DNA from 2 places in the Aurantimonas litoralis genome. Region 1 is predicted to be linked to the other one. Evidence: predicted binding sites of a transcription regulator. Region 1 holds the regulator's gene; the other holds the start of a gene.
The links. Region 1 encodes PhoB, which activates phosphate uptake and scavenging genes when phosphate is short. Its sites were predicted from a motif close to TGTCATNNANCTGTCAT; they were not measured.
Positions count from the first base shown of each region.

Region 2: the regulator PhoB is predicted to act here: its motif matches at 1,961-1,977, upstream of N7I30_RS18195 (long-chain fatty acid transporter).

Region 1 covers NZ_JAPFBM010000004.1:100,927-108,439, reverse strand. Annotated here, with positions in the region: gene argF (ornithine carbamoyltransferase) at 1-846, opposite strand, end outside; gene N7I30_RS10295 (aspartate aminotransferase family protein) at 855-2,069, opposite strand; gene N7I30_RS10290 (GcrA family cell cycle regulator) at 2,519-3,082, shown strand; gene phoB (phosphate regulon transcriptional regulator PhoB) at 3,188-3,931, opposite strand; gene phoU (phosphate signaling complex protein PhoU) at 3,937-4,683, opposite strand; gene pstB (phosphate ABC transporter ATP-binding protein PstB) at 4,703-5,512, opposite strand; gene pstA (phosphate ABC transporter permease PstA) at 5,536-6,855, opposite strand; gene pstC (phosphate ABC transporter permease subunit PstC) at 6,852-7,513, opposite strand, start outside.
Region 2 covers NZ_JAPFBM010000010.1:86,127-93,639, forward strand. Annotated here, with positions in the region: gene ilvD (dihydroxy-acid dehydratase) at 1-180, opposite strand, end outside; gene N7I30_RS18195 (long-chain fatty acid transporter) at 446-1,708, opposite strand; gene N7I30_RS18200 (valine--tRNA ligase) at 2,082-4,925, opposite strand; gene N7I30_RS18205 (PopZ family protein) at 5,063-6,322, opposite strand; gene N7I30_RS18210 (TolC family outer membrane protein) at 6,508-7,513, opposite strand, start outside.

The DNA of each region.
Region 1 (7,513 bases):
CGATTGCGGGCCGTCCATGACGGCGTCGGTCACTTCCTCGCCGCGATGGGCAGGGAGACAATGCATGAAGAGTGCCTCGGGCTTGGCATGCGCCATCAGGCGTTCGTTGACCTGATAGGGCATGAAGACATTGTGGCCGCGTGCCTGTTCCTCGCGGCCCATGGACACCCAGGTGTCGGTGACGACGCAGTCGGCGCCGGTCACCGCTTCCACCGGGTCTTCCGTAATTAGGATCGAGGCGCCGTCTTTGCGAGCCCGTTCGACGAAGCGCATGTCCGGCCCCGACCCCGCCGGCGTGGCGATGGTCAGGTTGAAGGCGAAGCGCGCCGAGGCCTCGACGAAGGACGACAGCACGTTGTTGCCGTCGCCGGTCCAGGCGAAGGTCTTGCCGCGCACCGGGCCGCGCTTTTCCTCGAAGGTCAAAAGATCGGTCATGATCTGGCACGGATGGGTGTCGTCGGTCAGGCCGTTGATCACCGGCACCGTGGCGTATTCCGCCATTTCCGTCAGCCGGTCATGGGTGGTGGTGCGGATCATGATCGCGTCGACATAGCGCGACAGCACCCGCGCCGTGTCGGCGATGGTCTCCGAGCGGCCGAGCTGCATCTCGGTGCCCGACAGGAACAGCGTCTCGCCGCCCAGCTGCCGCATGCCGACGTCGAAGGACACCCGCGTGCGCGTCGACGGCTTGTCGAAGATCATCGCCAGCACCTTGCCGGCCAAAGGCTTCGGGCCGTCGCGGCCGAGCGCCTTGCGCCTGGCGGCGTCGTCGATGATGTCGTGCAGGTCGCGGCTCGGGACGGCGGAGATGTCGAGAAAGTGCTTGGGGCCGTTTGCCATCGTCATCATCTGCCTCACGCGCTCTTGCGCCGGTTGCCGGCCGACATGGCCGCCACCGCCGTCTCGATCCGATCCATCGCCTGCCGGACCTCGTCCGCGGTGACGTTGAGCGGCGGCAGCAGGCGCACGACATTGTCGCCCGCCGGCACCGCCAGAAGTCCTTCCTCGCGCATCTGCGCCACGAGTTCGCCGTTCGGCACCTTGGCCTTCAGCCCGATCAGCAGCCCCTCGCCGCGCACCGCCTCGATCACGTCGGGATAGCGGTCCGAGAGCGAGGCCAGCGACTGCTTGAGCTGCAGCGACATGTCGTGGACATGGTCGAGGAAGCCGTCGTCCAGCACCACGTCGAGCACCGCATTGCCGATAGCCATCGCCAGCGGACTGCCGCCATAGGTGGTGCCGTGCGAGCCCGGCGTCATGCCGCTGGCCGCCCGCTCCGTCGCCAGGCAGACGCCGAGCGGGAAGCCGCCGCCGATGCCCTTGGCCGAGGCGAGGATGTCCGGCGCGGCGCCCGAATGCTGGTAGGCGAAGAACTTGCCGGTCCGCCCGACGCCGGTCTGCACCTCGTCATAGATCAGGAGGATGCCGAGATTGTCGCACATCTCGCGCAGGCCCGTCAGGCACATGGCCGGCACGCTGCGAATGCCCCCCTCGCCCTGGATCGGCTCGATCAGGATCGCCGCGACGTCCGGCTGGGCCGCCGCCTCGCGCAGCGCGTCATGGTCGCCGAAGGGCAGCTGGTCGAAGCCCTCGACCTTCGGGCCGTAGCCCTCGAGATATTTCTTCTGCCCGCCAGCCGCGATGGTCGCCAGCGTGCGCCCGTGGAAGGCGCCCTCGAAGGTCAGGATGCGATAGCGCTCCGGCGCGCCGTTGACGTAGTGATAGCGCCGCGCGGTCTTGATCGCGCATTCCACCGCCTCGGCGCCCGAATTGGCGAAGAAGGCGCGGTCGGCGAAGGTCGCCGCCGTCAGCCGTTCGGCCATCCGCGTCTGGTCCGGGATCTCGTAGAGATTGGAGACGTGCCACAGCTTCTCGGCCTGCGCCTTCATCGTCTCGACGAGATGCGGATGGGCATGGCCGAGGCAGTTCACCGCGATGCCGCCGCCAAAGTCCATGAAACGTCGGCCGTCGCGCGTCTCCAGCCAGACGCCGCTGCCGCGCTCGAAGGCGAGCGGCGCGCGTGCATAGGTCTCGAAGAGCGGCGAGGAATGGTCCGTCGTGTCAGCCATGGCCTTTGACTTTGCTGGATCGTGAGGGTCGGATCCGGTTGTTGTTGCGGGATCGGTCCGGCGCGCGAACCGCTGGGGCGGGATGCTTGAAACGCCAAAGCCTGCCGATGGGGCAGGCTTTCCAGCGTTTTCCGAGACTTCGGAGCTTCCGCTATACCATGGCGAGCCGACGCGGTGTCAATCGAACCGCATTTTCGCCCTGCTTGTCCGTCATAGGCTTGACGAACGTCACGGGCGGCAACAAAGGCTGGGGAAAAGCCCCAAACGATTCCCCTGCGTCCCCGACGAGCCTTGTCAGCGAGTCCGCGGCTGGGCTATCTTGCCGTCAAGATACTAGATTTCGTGCGGCGGACCTAGTTCCTCAATATATCTTGTGCGTTCTGGCGCGGTCAGCCGTCGCGCTTGTGGAGGGATTCCAGCCGTCGCGACTATGCCGAAAGGAGCTTGCCATGGGCTGGACTGACGAACGCGTGGAGCTGCTCAAGCAGCTCTGGACCGAAGGCCTGAGCGCCAGCCAGATCGCCGACCGCCTGGGCGGCGTCAGCCGCAATGCCGTGATCGGCAAGGTGCACCGCCTGAAACTCGAATCGCGGGCCCGCCAGCCGAATGTCGCGCAGCCGGTCGCCGTCGAGCGCCCTGCCCCGCGCCGCACGGCCGAGGTCGAGACCGTCGAGATGGTGGTGCCGGCCCGTCTGGTCGCCGCCTCGCAGCAGCAGGCCCCGAGCCGCTCCATGCCGCGCACCATGGGCGCCACCGCGCTGAAGATGGAGCCGGAGGAAGAGCTTGAGGTGATGGATCAGCCGCAGGAGCGCGAGAGCGCCGAAGTGGTGCCGATCGCCCGCAAGCTCAGCCTCGTCGAGCTGACCGAGACCACCTGCAAATGGCCGGTCGGCGACCCGATGAAGCCGGACTTCCATTTCTGCGGCAACAACGCCCGCGATGCCTCGCCCTATTGCGCCTATCACGCCAAGCTGGCCTTCCAGCCCTTCTCGGATCGCCGCCGCGCCCGCTAGGCGCCACAGACCGTACCAAACGCAAACACCCCGCGTGGCCAGGCCGCGCGGGGTGTATGCGTTTCAGGCTCGTGAAGCAGCCGCCCGGCGCCGGGCGGAGACCCGTCAGGCGCCGGCGCTCAGCCGCGTGCGGGCCGGCGCGGCCGGGGACCTGGCGGCGCTGAACTGCTCGTCCAGCGCATAGCCGGCGCCACGGACGGTGCGGATCGGGTCGCGCTCACGGCCGCGATTGATCGCCTTGCGCAGCCGGCCGACATGCACGTCCACCGTGCGCTCGTCGACATAGATGTCGCGGCCCCAGACGCCGTCGAGCAGCTGCTCGCGGGAGAACACCCGGCCCGGCGACTGCATGAAGAATTCCATCAGCTTGAACTCGGTCGGTCCGAGCTTGAGCTCGCGTCCGGCGCGCCGAACCCGATGGGTCTCGCGGTCGAGATCGATGTCGCCGGCGACGAGTTGGCTGGAGATCTTCTCGGGCTTGGAGCGGCGCAGCATGGCCCGCACCCGGGCGATCAGCTCCGGCGTCGAGAACGGCTTGACGACATAGTCGTCCGCGCCGACCGAAAGGCCGCGCACCCGCTCGCTCTCCTCGCCGCGTGCCGTCAGCATCAGGATCGGCAAGCGTTCGGTCTCCTCGCGCTGGCGCAGCCGCCGGCACAGCTCGACGCCCGACAGGCCCGGCAGCATCCAGTCGAGGATCAGGAGGTCGGGCACCTCCTCCTTCAGCCGGATGTCGGCCTCGTCGCCGCGGTCGATGACGTCGACGACGTAGCCCTCGGCCTCGAGATTGTACCGCAGGAGAATGCCGAGGGCTTCCTCGTCCTCGACGACGACGATCCGTGCGCTCATCGCTGTCAGCCCTCGTCAGCCTGGCTCGGCGGGTCGTTCGGCACCGGCTGGGTCATCGTCGCCGTGTTGTCGCCCTTCGGCCGCTCGTTTTCGAGCTGCTTGCCGGTCTGGATATAATAGACCGTTTCGGCGATGTTGGTGGCGTGATCGCCGATCCGCTCGATGTTCTTGGCCGAGAACAGGAGATGCGTGCAGGAGGTGATGTTGCGCGGATCCTCCATCATGTAGGTCAGGAGTTCGCGGAAGATCGATGTGTACATCGCATCGATCTGCTCGTCGTTCTCGCGCATGGCGAGCGCGCGCTCGTAGTCCCGCTCGCCATAGGCGTCGAGCACTTCCTTGAGCTGCTCCAGCGCCATTTCCGACAGATGCTCGATGCCGCGCACCAGCTGCACCGGATGGGCGTGGTCGTGGACCGCGATCACCCGCTTGGCGATGTTCTTGGCCAGGTCGCCGATCCGCTCCAGGTCGTTGGAAATGCGGATGGCGCCGACGATCTCGCGCAGGTCGACGGCCATCGGCTGGCGCTTGGCGATGGTCATGATCGCCCGCTCGTCGAGCGCCCGCTGGGCATCGTCCAGCAGCAGGTCGTCGGCGACCACCGACTGGGCCAGCCCCCAGTCGCTGCGCATCAGCGCGGCGACCGACTGCTCGACCATCCGCTCGGCCATCCCGCCCATTTCCGAGATCCGGCGGACGATCAGCTTCAGCTCGTCTTCGTAGGACGTGACTGTATGTTCGGTCATGGGCATGACGCTTCCTTGCCTTCGTTCAGCCGAAGCGGCCGGTGATGTAGTCCTGGGTGCGCTTGTCGTCCGGGTTGGAGAACATCTTCTCCGTCGGGCCGACCTCCACCAGATAGCCGAGATGGAACATCGCCGTGCGCTGCGAGACGCGCGCCGCCTGCTGCATCGAATGGGTGACGATGACGATGGTGTAGTTCTGCTTCAGCTCGTCGATGAGTTCCTCGACCTTGGCGGTCGCGATCGGATCGAGCGCCGAACAGGGCTCGTCCATCAGGATCACCTCGGGCGACACCGCGATGGCGCGGGCGATGCACAGGCGCTGCTGCTGGCCGCCCGACAGGCCGGTGCCCGGCTCCGCGAGCCGGTCCTTGACCTCTTCGTAGAGGCCGGCCTTGCGCAGGCTAGTGACGACGATCTCCTCGAGCTCGGCCTTGGTCGAGGCGAGACCGTGGATCTTCGGACCGTAGGCGACATTGTCGAAGATCGACTTCGGAAACGGGTTGGGCTTCTGGAAGACCATGCCGACCCGCGCCCGCAACTCGACCACGTCGATCGCCGGATCGTAGACGTCCTCGCCGTCCAGCGTGATCTTGCCGCCCACCTTGGCGATGTCGATCGTGTCGTTCATCCGGTTCAGGCAGCGCAGGAAGGTCGACTTGCCGCAGCCCGACGGTCCGATGAGCGCCGTCACCTGGTTCTCCTCGACATCGAGATCGATGTCGTAGAGCGCCTGCTTGGGACCGTAATGGACGGTCACCTTCTCGGATCGCATCTTGATCGGACGTCTGGGTTGCACGACAGGCCCTTTCGCTAACGTCACCTGGATATTTTCCATCATGGAGGTCTCCTGTCGCATGTCTACCAGCGCCTCTCAAAGCGGCGTCGCAGAAGGATCGCCGTGATGTTCATGACCGCCAGGAACGCCAGGAGGATCATGATTGCCCCCGACGTCCGTTCGACGAAGGCGCGCTCGGCCTCGTTGGCCCACATGAAGATCTGCACCGGCAGCGCCGTGGACGCGTCCATCGGCGAGGACGGATAGTCCGCCACGAAGGCGACCATGCCGATCAGCAGCAGCGGCGCCGTCTCGCCCAGCGCCTGGGCCAGCCCGATGATCGTGCCCGTGAGGATGCCCGGCATGGCCAGCGGCAGGACGTGCTGGAACACCATCTGCATCTTCGAAGCGCCGAGCCCCAGCGCCGCCGAGCGGATCGACGGCGGCACCGCCTTCAGCGCAGCGCGCGTCGCGATAATGATCGTCGGCAGGGTCATCAGCGTCAGCACCAGGCCGCCGACCAGCGCCGCCGAACGCGGCAGGCCGAACCAGTTGATGAACACCGCCAGGCCCAGAAGGCCGAACACGATCGAGGGCACCGCCGCCAGATTGTTGATGTTCACCTCGATCAGGTCGGTGAAGCGGTTCTTCGGCGCGAACTCTTCCAGATAGATCGAGGCCGCCACGCCGATCGGCAACGCCAGCACGAGCACGATGCCCATCATGTAGAGCGAGCCGACGATTGCCACGCCAACGCCGGCCGTCTCGGCCCGGCTCGACGCACCGAAGGTGAACAGGCCCCAGTTGAAGCGCTTCTCGATCGCGCCGCTCTCCTGCAACCTATCGATCCAGCCGAGCTGCCGGTCGCTGATCGGACGGCGTCCCTCCGCCACGGTGAGATCGTACTGGCCCTTCAGCGCGCTATCGAGTTCCGAGCCGGCATAGAGCCAGATGTCCTGCGTCGTGCCGATGATCGACGGATCGTTCAGCACCATGTCGCGCAGCTGCACCCGGACGCCCGAGGAGATCAGCTTGCCGACCTCCTTGACCGCGGCCCGGTCCTCGGCGTCGACGCCCAGCATCTGCACCAGCCCGTCGCGGGCCAGCGTCGGATAATTGGCCATCATCAGCTTGGTCGGATTGTCGAGCGCGTCCTGACGGCTGCCGATCACCTCCTCGGAGAAGGTCACGGGCACCTGGATCTCGGTCTGCCAGAAGGCGGTGTAGCCCTTCGACACGACGCTCCACAGCAGCGCGACCAGGAAGAACAGGCCGATGGCGATGGCCACGATGCCATAGATCTTGAAGCGGCGTTCGGCACGGTAGCGGCGCTTGATGCCGATGTCGCGGCGTCCGGGCGCGGCGGCGCCGTCGCGCACGCCGTTGGCTGTCGCGTCGGTCATTCGTACTGCTCCCGGTACTTGCGGACGATGTAGAGGGCAAAGATGTTGAGGCACAGGGTGATGACGAACAGCGTCATGCCCAGAGCGAAGGCGACCAGCGTCTGCGGCGAGGTGAATTCCAGATCGCCGGTCAGCTGGTTGACGATCTTGACGGTGACGGTGGTCATCGCCTCGAACGGATCGAGCGTGAGATTGGCGGCAACGCCCGCCGCCAGCACCACGATCATCGTCTCGCCGATGGCCCGCGAGGCGGTCAGGAGCAGCGCCGAGACAATGCCCGGCAGCGCGGCGGGCATGATCACCCGCTTGACCGTCTCCGAGCGGGTCGCGCCGAGGCCGAGCGAGCCGTCACGCAGGCTGCGCGGCACCGAGGTGATGATGTCGTCCGACAGCGAGGAGACGAAGGGGATGAGCATGATGCCCATCACCAGGCCGGCCGTCAGCACGCTCTGGGCCTGGATGAAGCTCGTATACTCGCCGGTCACCAGCCCCGCCAGCTGGCCGGACAGGTCGCGCAGGAACGGGCCCACCGTGACGAGGGCGAAGAAGCCGTAGACGATGGTAGGGATGCCGGCCAGCACCTCCAGCAGCGGCTTGACCACCGAGCGTGTCGTGCGGGTGGCGTATTCGGCCATGTAGATCGCGGCATAAAGGCCGA
Region 2 (7,513 bases), on a different contig from region 1:
CAGCGAGATGTTGCACGGCGCGGCCTCGTTCCAGCAGGAGGCGACGCCGACCAGCGGCTGATGGATCTCTTCCTTGGTGAGACCCATGGCGTAGAGATACGAGCGGTGCGGCGCGCGCGACGGCCCCTCGGTCACATGCCGGCTGGGCAGGTTCTTCTTGTCGATCGAATGCGCGTCCATCGGTCCCCCTCGTACACAACGCTGTTCATGGCCCGCCTCGACGCCGCGCCCGATCAGCACCTCTGGGGTGAGCGGGTTTTGTGGCGGCAACGGGGCATGGCTTCCCGCGGCGGACTATAGGCGATGCTCCGCTGCAATAGTGTTGCAGCGATCCCACAAGCAGCGAATTCGCCTCGATGCCCGCGAGAGGGTCCCGGCTAGCAAAAAGGCGCGCCCTGCGGACGCGCCTTCCTTGTGCTTCAACGAGTTGGTCGCGAGACCGGACTCAGAAAGTGAACTTCATCGAGGCGTTGACCGCATAGACGAAATCGTCGCCGACCGTGGCATTGAAGTACGCACCGTCGCTGGTCGACTGCTCGCCATCGGTCCAGTAGCCGACGAGACCGCCGAAGCGCAGCTCGCTCCACTCGTTGGCCTTGAACGAGACGCCGCCGGCCAGGGTGTAGAGATCGGTGTAGGTCGTCTCCGAACCGGTCGACACGCCGCGATCGTAGCCGACCGAGACGGCCGCCGAGATCTCGTCGGTGAACGCCCGGCCGAGGCCGATCGACGCCGTGTAGCCATCACGCCAGTTGTAGGGCGACAGGCTCGAGCGGGTCACGCCACCCGTGGTGATCGAGCTGACGGCGGTGCCGTTGGTGCTCCAGTCGGTCCAGCGGAACGACGCCAGCAGCAGCGTGCCCGGTGCGATGCCGGTCTGCGCGTTGATGTAAAGGCTCTGCGGGCTGACGACATCCGAGAAGTTGGAGGTGCCTGCCGCAACTGGAGTTCCGGGAGCCGGAGCGCCGGGCACGACAACCTGCACGCCACCGGGTCCGATGATGTAGGCATCGCCGTTCGCCGTCACCTGTCCGGTACCGGTGAACTCATCATGCGTTGCCTCGGAGCGATACATCACCTGAGCGCGCAGAGCGATTTCCGGCTTCTCGAATGCCGCACCGACGCGATAGCCGTATGCATAGTCGCTCTTCGTCTCGACGGTCGTGCGCACCGGCAGGAACACCGGAACCGCATTGATCGGAGTCGCAGAGAGGCTGGTTCCGTCGAAGGTGAAGTCTTCGGCGAAGACGCCGCCGAGAATGCTGAAGCGGCCGATGTCATTGGTGTAGGACAGGCGGCAGGTCAGGCCGAACTCGTTCGACTCGAACTCGCTCGTCTCGGTTCGCGAATTGGCCGTCGGACCAGCCGGAAGCGCCCCGCCCGGCGCGCCGGTGTAGTCGGATTCCGCCGCGAAGGAGATCACGTAGGTGCCCGCGCAGCCGGCCATCTCGCTGTTAATGCCGAAGGCCAGCGACGGGATGAGGTAATTCTGCGTATAGGTGCCGAAATTGCCGCTCTGGCCGTTGATCGACTCGAAGCCGCGCTGCGGATTGACGTAGGTGACGCCGGTCCGCATCACGGCGGTGCCCTGCTCGAACAGGATGTCCGTGTCAGCCGTGCCGCGCTGGAAGCCACCGGCGAGGGCCGACGTGCTGAGCGCCGCCGAAGCCAGGGACGCGCCGAGAATCGTTGTCAGAAAAGTTCGCAATGGAATCCCCCCACTCTTGTTGAACTTCCGCGGGAACCCAGCCGCTGAAAGTTGACGCAAACGTAAACGATAAATTCGCGGTCCGGAACTCCCCGGTTGCAACACCGGGGCGATTGCGACGCTTCCGCCACAGCGGCGATCATAGCCGGCGAAGCCTGCGCAAGCCTTTGCACATTCTGCTTTTTCGCGTGGGGGAACGGGGAGTTACGTAGGGAGAGATCGGCCCGCGCAGGGCGCGAGGAGACAAAATCGTGTCCCGAGCGTGTCATAAATACGACAGATCGGGCGCTCGGCGCAAAGGGCCGGATGATACCGGGCATTGCAGGAGCACGGCGCCTCCTTGCGAGGACACGCCGTGCTCCCGATTGCAAGGCTACTGCAGCCGTTCGAGTGCCGCCGACAGCTTGTCGGCCTCGATCCGGTAGCCTTCGCGCTTCTCGCGCTCCTGCTCGACGATCTCGTCAGGGGCGTTGGCGACGAACTTCTGGTTGGAGAGCTTGCGGTCGATCCGCTCGATCTCGCCCAGGGCCTTGTCGCGGGCCTTGCCAAGGCGGCTGCGCTCGGCGGCGACGTCGATGAGCCCGGCCAACGGCAGGGCGAAGCTGCCCCCCGCCGCCAGGATCTGCGCCGACTGTTCCGGCGCGGTCTCGGCGGTGACGATGGTCGCCAGCCGCGCCAGCCGCTTCACGGCGGGGCCGTGCCGCTCCAGCCGCGCTGCGGTTGCCGCATCCGGCGCCACAGCGACAAGATCGGCCTCGGTCGCCGCCGGCACGTTCATCTCGGACCGCACCGAGCGGATCTCCGACACCACCTCGATCAGCCAGTTGATGTCGTCGGCGGCGTCGCGGTCGGCGAAGTCGAGCACCGGCCAGGCCGCATGGCAGAGCAGCGAGGCGCGTTCGCCGGCGGCGGTCACCTGCCACAGCTCCTCGGTGATGAACGGCATGAACGGATGCAGCAGCGCGTAGATCCGGTCGAGGACCGACCCCATGACGTGCCGCACCTCGTTGGCCGCGGCCTCGTCGCTGCCCATCAGCGCCGGCTTGGCCAGCTCCACATACCAGTCGCAGAACAGGTTCCAGACGAAGCGGTAGAGCGTCGCCGCCGCCTCGTTGAAGCGGTAGGCCGCGATGGCGGTCTCGGTCTCGGCGATGGTGCGGCCGAGCTCGGTCACGACCCAGCGGTTCAGCGGCAGCGAGAGCTGCGACGGATCGAGGGTGCCGCCATGCACGGCGCCGTTCATCTCGGCGAAGCGGGTCGCGTTCCACAGCTTGGTGCCGAAATTGCGATAGCCGGCGATGCGCTGCGGATCGAGCTTCACGTCGCGGCCTTGCGCCGCCATGATCGCCAAGGTGAAGCGCAGGGCGTCGGCGCCGAACTCGTCGATGAGATCGAGCGGATCGACCACATTGCCCTTGGACTTCGACATCTTGGCGCCGGTCTTGTCGCGCACCAGGGCGTGGACATAGACCGTGTGGAACGGCTCCTCGTCCATGAATTCGAGGCCCATCATCATCATCCGGGCGACCCAGAAGAAGATGATGTCGAAGCCGGTGACGAGGACGCTGGTCGGATAATAGGTCGCGAGTTCCGGCGTCTGGTCCGGCCAGCCGAGCGTTGAGAACGGCCAGAGGGCCGACGAGAACCAGGTGTCGAGAACGTCCTCGTCGCGATGCAGGAAACCGTCGCGGCGCGCCGGGTCGGCGGCCATGGCGCGGGCTTCCTCGTCGTCGATCGTGCCGTTGGTGACGTAATGCGACAGCGCCGCGGCGACGGCCTCTTCCTCGGTCTTGGCGACGAAGATCTCGCCGTCCGGACCGTACCAGGCTGGGATCTGGTGACCCCACCAGAGCTGGCGCGAGATGCACCAGGGCTGGATGTTCTCCATCCAGTCGAAATAGGTCTTTTCCCAGTTCTTCGGCACGAACTTGGTGCGGCCCTCGCGCACCGAGGCGATGGCCGGCTCGGCCAGCGTCTTGGCGTCGACATACCACTGGTCTGTGAGGAACGGCTCGATCGGCACGCCGCCGCGGTCGCCATGCGGCACCGTGTGCGGATGGTCCTCGACGGCCGCGAGGAGACCGCCCTCCTCCATCATCGCGACAATGGCCTCGCGCGCGGCAAAGCGGTCCTCGCCGTCGAGCGCCGCAATGGTGCGCTCGAGTTCGGCGGTTCGCTCCAGACCGTCGAGGAAGGCCTCGTTCTCGGCCAGGGTGATCTTCGCGGCGACCGTCAGGATGTTGATCTGCCTGAGATCGTGGCGCTTGCCGACCTCGAAATCGTTGAAGTCGTGCGCCGGCGTCATCTTCACCGCGCCGGTGCCGGCCTCGGGATCGGGATATTCGTCGGCGACGATCGGAATCGGGCGGCCAACCAGCGGCAGGATGACGGACTTGCCGACGAGGTCGCGGTAGCGCGGATCCTCGGGGCTGACCGCCACGCCGCTGTCGCCCAGCATGGTCTCGGGCCGGGTCGTCGCGACGACCAGATGGTCGCGGGTCTCGTAGCCGGCCGGCTCGCCATCCGACGGTTTCCACGCGGTGCGGTTGCCCTCGGCATCGAGATTGTAGGGATGCTCGTAGGTCACGCCATCGGCCAGCGGATAGCGGAAATGCCAGAGGTGCCCCTTCACCTCCTTCTGCTCGACCTCGAGGTCCGAAATCGCCGTGAGCAGCTTCGGGTCCCAGTTGACGAGACGCTTGTCCTTGTAGATCAGGCCCTTGCGATAGAGCTCGACGAAGACGTGCAGCACGGCCTTCGACAGGCCCTCGTCCATGGTGAAGCGCTCGCGCGACCAGTCGCAGGATGCGCCGAGACGGCGCAGCTGGCCGAGGATCGCCCCGCCCGATTCGCCCTTCCACTGCCAGACCCGCTCGATGAAGGCGTCGCGGCCCATGTCGCGGCGGCCTGGCTCCTTGCGCTCGGCCAGCTGCCGCTCGACGACCATCTGCGTGGCGATGCCGGCGTGATCGAGGCCCGGCTGCCACAACACCTTCTTGCCGCGCATGCGCTCGAAGCGCACCAGCACGTCCTGCAGCGTGTCGTTCAGCGCGTGCCCCATATGGAGCGAACCGGTGACATTGGGGGGCGGAATGACGATCGAGAAGGCTTCGGCGTCCTCGGCGGCGCCGGCTCCGGCGCGGAAGGCCTCGGCCTCTTCCCAACGCTCGGCGATACGCGGCTCGATCGCCGCGGCGTCATAGGTCTTTTCGATCATGGCTTGTCCGGTGCGCGCGCCAGCCGGATTCCCCGGGGCGGTGATGTTCCAGAACCGGTTACAGCCTTGCTTTCGACACTGTCAACGAAGAGCCGTGTCGGCCCGCGATGCGATCTGCGCGCCGCAGGCCGGGTTCTTCAGCGGCGACCGCCGCGGGCGACGCGCTCGATCTCCTCGCGAACCAGCCGCTCGACAAGGCGCGGCAGGTTGTCGTCGAGCCATTCCTGCAGCATCGGCCGCAGCATCTGGCGGACGGTCTCGTCCATGGTGCGCATCTGCTCGTCGCGGATGACGCGGGCGAGATCGTCGAACGACCCGGCGATGCGCTCGCCGGCCTCGTGCGAGACAAGGGCGTGGATGTCGGCCGCGGTCGTCGCTGCCACCGGTGCGGACGGCGTCGCCGGCGCCTCGACGGCTTCCGTGGCCTTGGCCTCGACATCAGCCGGCTCGTACGCCTGCTGCGACGAGGGCGCGGTCATGGCCGGAGCCGCCTCGTCCTCGTCATCGTCCTCGGCGCCATCGCTGGCGACGGAATCGGTTGCCACGTCGGCGTCGGCCCGGCCCGCCTCGAACAGGCCGGCCCGGTCGAGAAGCTCGCTGGCGAACTCATCCTCGTCGAACTCGCCGAGATAATCGGCTGGCTCGTCGGCTTCGGCCGAAACATCGGCAGCGGGCGATGACGCCGTGGACCCGGTCGGCATCGGCGCGGCCTGCGCGGAGGCCATCGCCTCCGCCGGCTCCAGCCGAGCGGCAGGCATTTCGTCCTCGTCATCGGTGGCCGCCATGGCCGAGACATCGGCGACGGTGTCCCGCACCGCGTCCGTCCGGCGCTCGGACGCCGCGGCGAGCGAGGCCGCCTGCAGCCGTGCCGACGACAGCGCCGTCACATCGTCGAAGCTGTCCGCGTCGGTCGCATCCGCCGCATTGCCCAGGCGTCCATCATGGGCCGCGACCGCCTGCCGGACCGCCGTCTCGACCTCGTCCTCGACCATGTCCAGCGACAGGCCCGGGCCGGACGACATCCCGGCGTCGTCCTCTGAATCCTCATCGGCAGCGACCGGCGTCGCAGGCGGCACGATTCCGAGCTTGGGACGGGAGGCCTGGCGCACCGTATCGTTGGCAGGGCGTCCGAGCCCGTCAAATCCGGAGACCTCGTCGCGCTCGGCCTGAACCGGTGCCTGCCTGTCGAGGCGCGGCTCCGTCAGCGCGGGCCTCGCGCCCTGCTGCGCGCGCGTTTCCGGCTCGGCAGCCTGAGGTTCATCGCGCTCGGCCGAGACGGCCGGCTTGGCCGCAGCCCGGCGCGAGGGAGACTTCTCCTCGCCGCTTTCGATGATACGCCGGATCGAGGCCAGGATCTCGTCCATGGACGGTTCCCGTGCCGGTAGAGCATTGCTCATGACGAGCTCCCGCAAAATTGGGCGACAGGCGCAGACCCTATCGCTCGAATCATGCGTGAAGCCTAAGCGCAAAGGGCCTCGACGGGAATCCCGCAAGGCCCTTCAGCGTCGCTATCACCAGCTTCTTGCAGCGTGCTGTTGCCGGCCGGACTCGCTTCGCGGGGTCCGGCTCGCCCGATCGAGGCTCAGCGGCCGTCGGGGGTGCGCAGGCCGAACCACTTGTCCTCGACCGCCTCGTAATGCTCGGTCGGTCGATAGACGCTCGCCACGAGGTTGAGGCGCTCGGCGGACAGGCGGCCGATAGCCGACAGCACGGCATAGCCGGCCACGACCTCGTCGCGGGTCGAACCGGCCAGCAGGATCTGCGCCGAGATCACGTCGGCCTGGGAGTTCAAGACGTCCAGCGTGGTGCGCTGGCCGACATTGCGCTCTTCGATGACGCCGTTGAGGGCGAGCCGCGCCGCGTCGACCTGGGCCCGGTAGCCGGTGATGTTGGCCCGCGCCGCCTGCAACTGCGCCCATGCCGTCGCCACCGCGGCCCGCACCTGGTCGCGGGCGCCATCGACCTCGATACGCCGCTGGCCGAGGACTTCCTTGGCCTGCCGCACGACGGAACTGGCGCGACCGCCCTGGTAGATCGGGATGGTCAGCTGCGCCCCGACCGAGGCGGAGACCTCGTTCTGGGTGTTCACGCGAACGCCGGGCAGGCTCGAGGGGTCGCGCTCGTTGAGGGCGTAGGTGTCGTCGACACGGCCGGTCAGGCTGAGCTCGGGCAGGAAGGCGCCTTCCGCCGACTTTACCTGGAAGGCCGCCGCGTCGACCGCTGCCAGCGTCGCCTGGATCGCCGGATGCTCCGCCTGGGAAATACGGAAGGCCTCGTCGACCGAGCGCGGCAGCACGCCGGACGGCAGCGTGCCGGCAACCAGATTATCGGGCGAATCGCCGATGATGTCGAAATAGGTCGCCTCGCTGGACGCCACCTGCGCCAGCGCGCTGTTCAGAAGCGCCGTTGCGAGCGCCTGCTGCGATTCGGCCTGGGCGACGTCGGTCCGCGTGCCTTCGCCGACTTCGAACCGTGCGCCGGCGGCCCGCACCTGCTCTTCAAGGAAGCCGAGATTTTCGCGGCGCAGCGCGGCGATGCGCCGGTCACGCAGGACATTCATGTAGGCGCTGGCGGCATCGAACAGGACG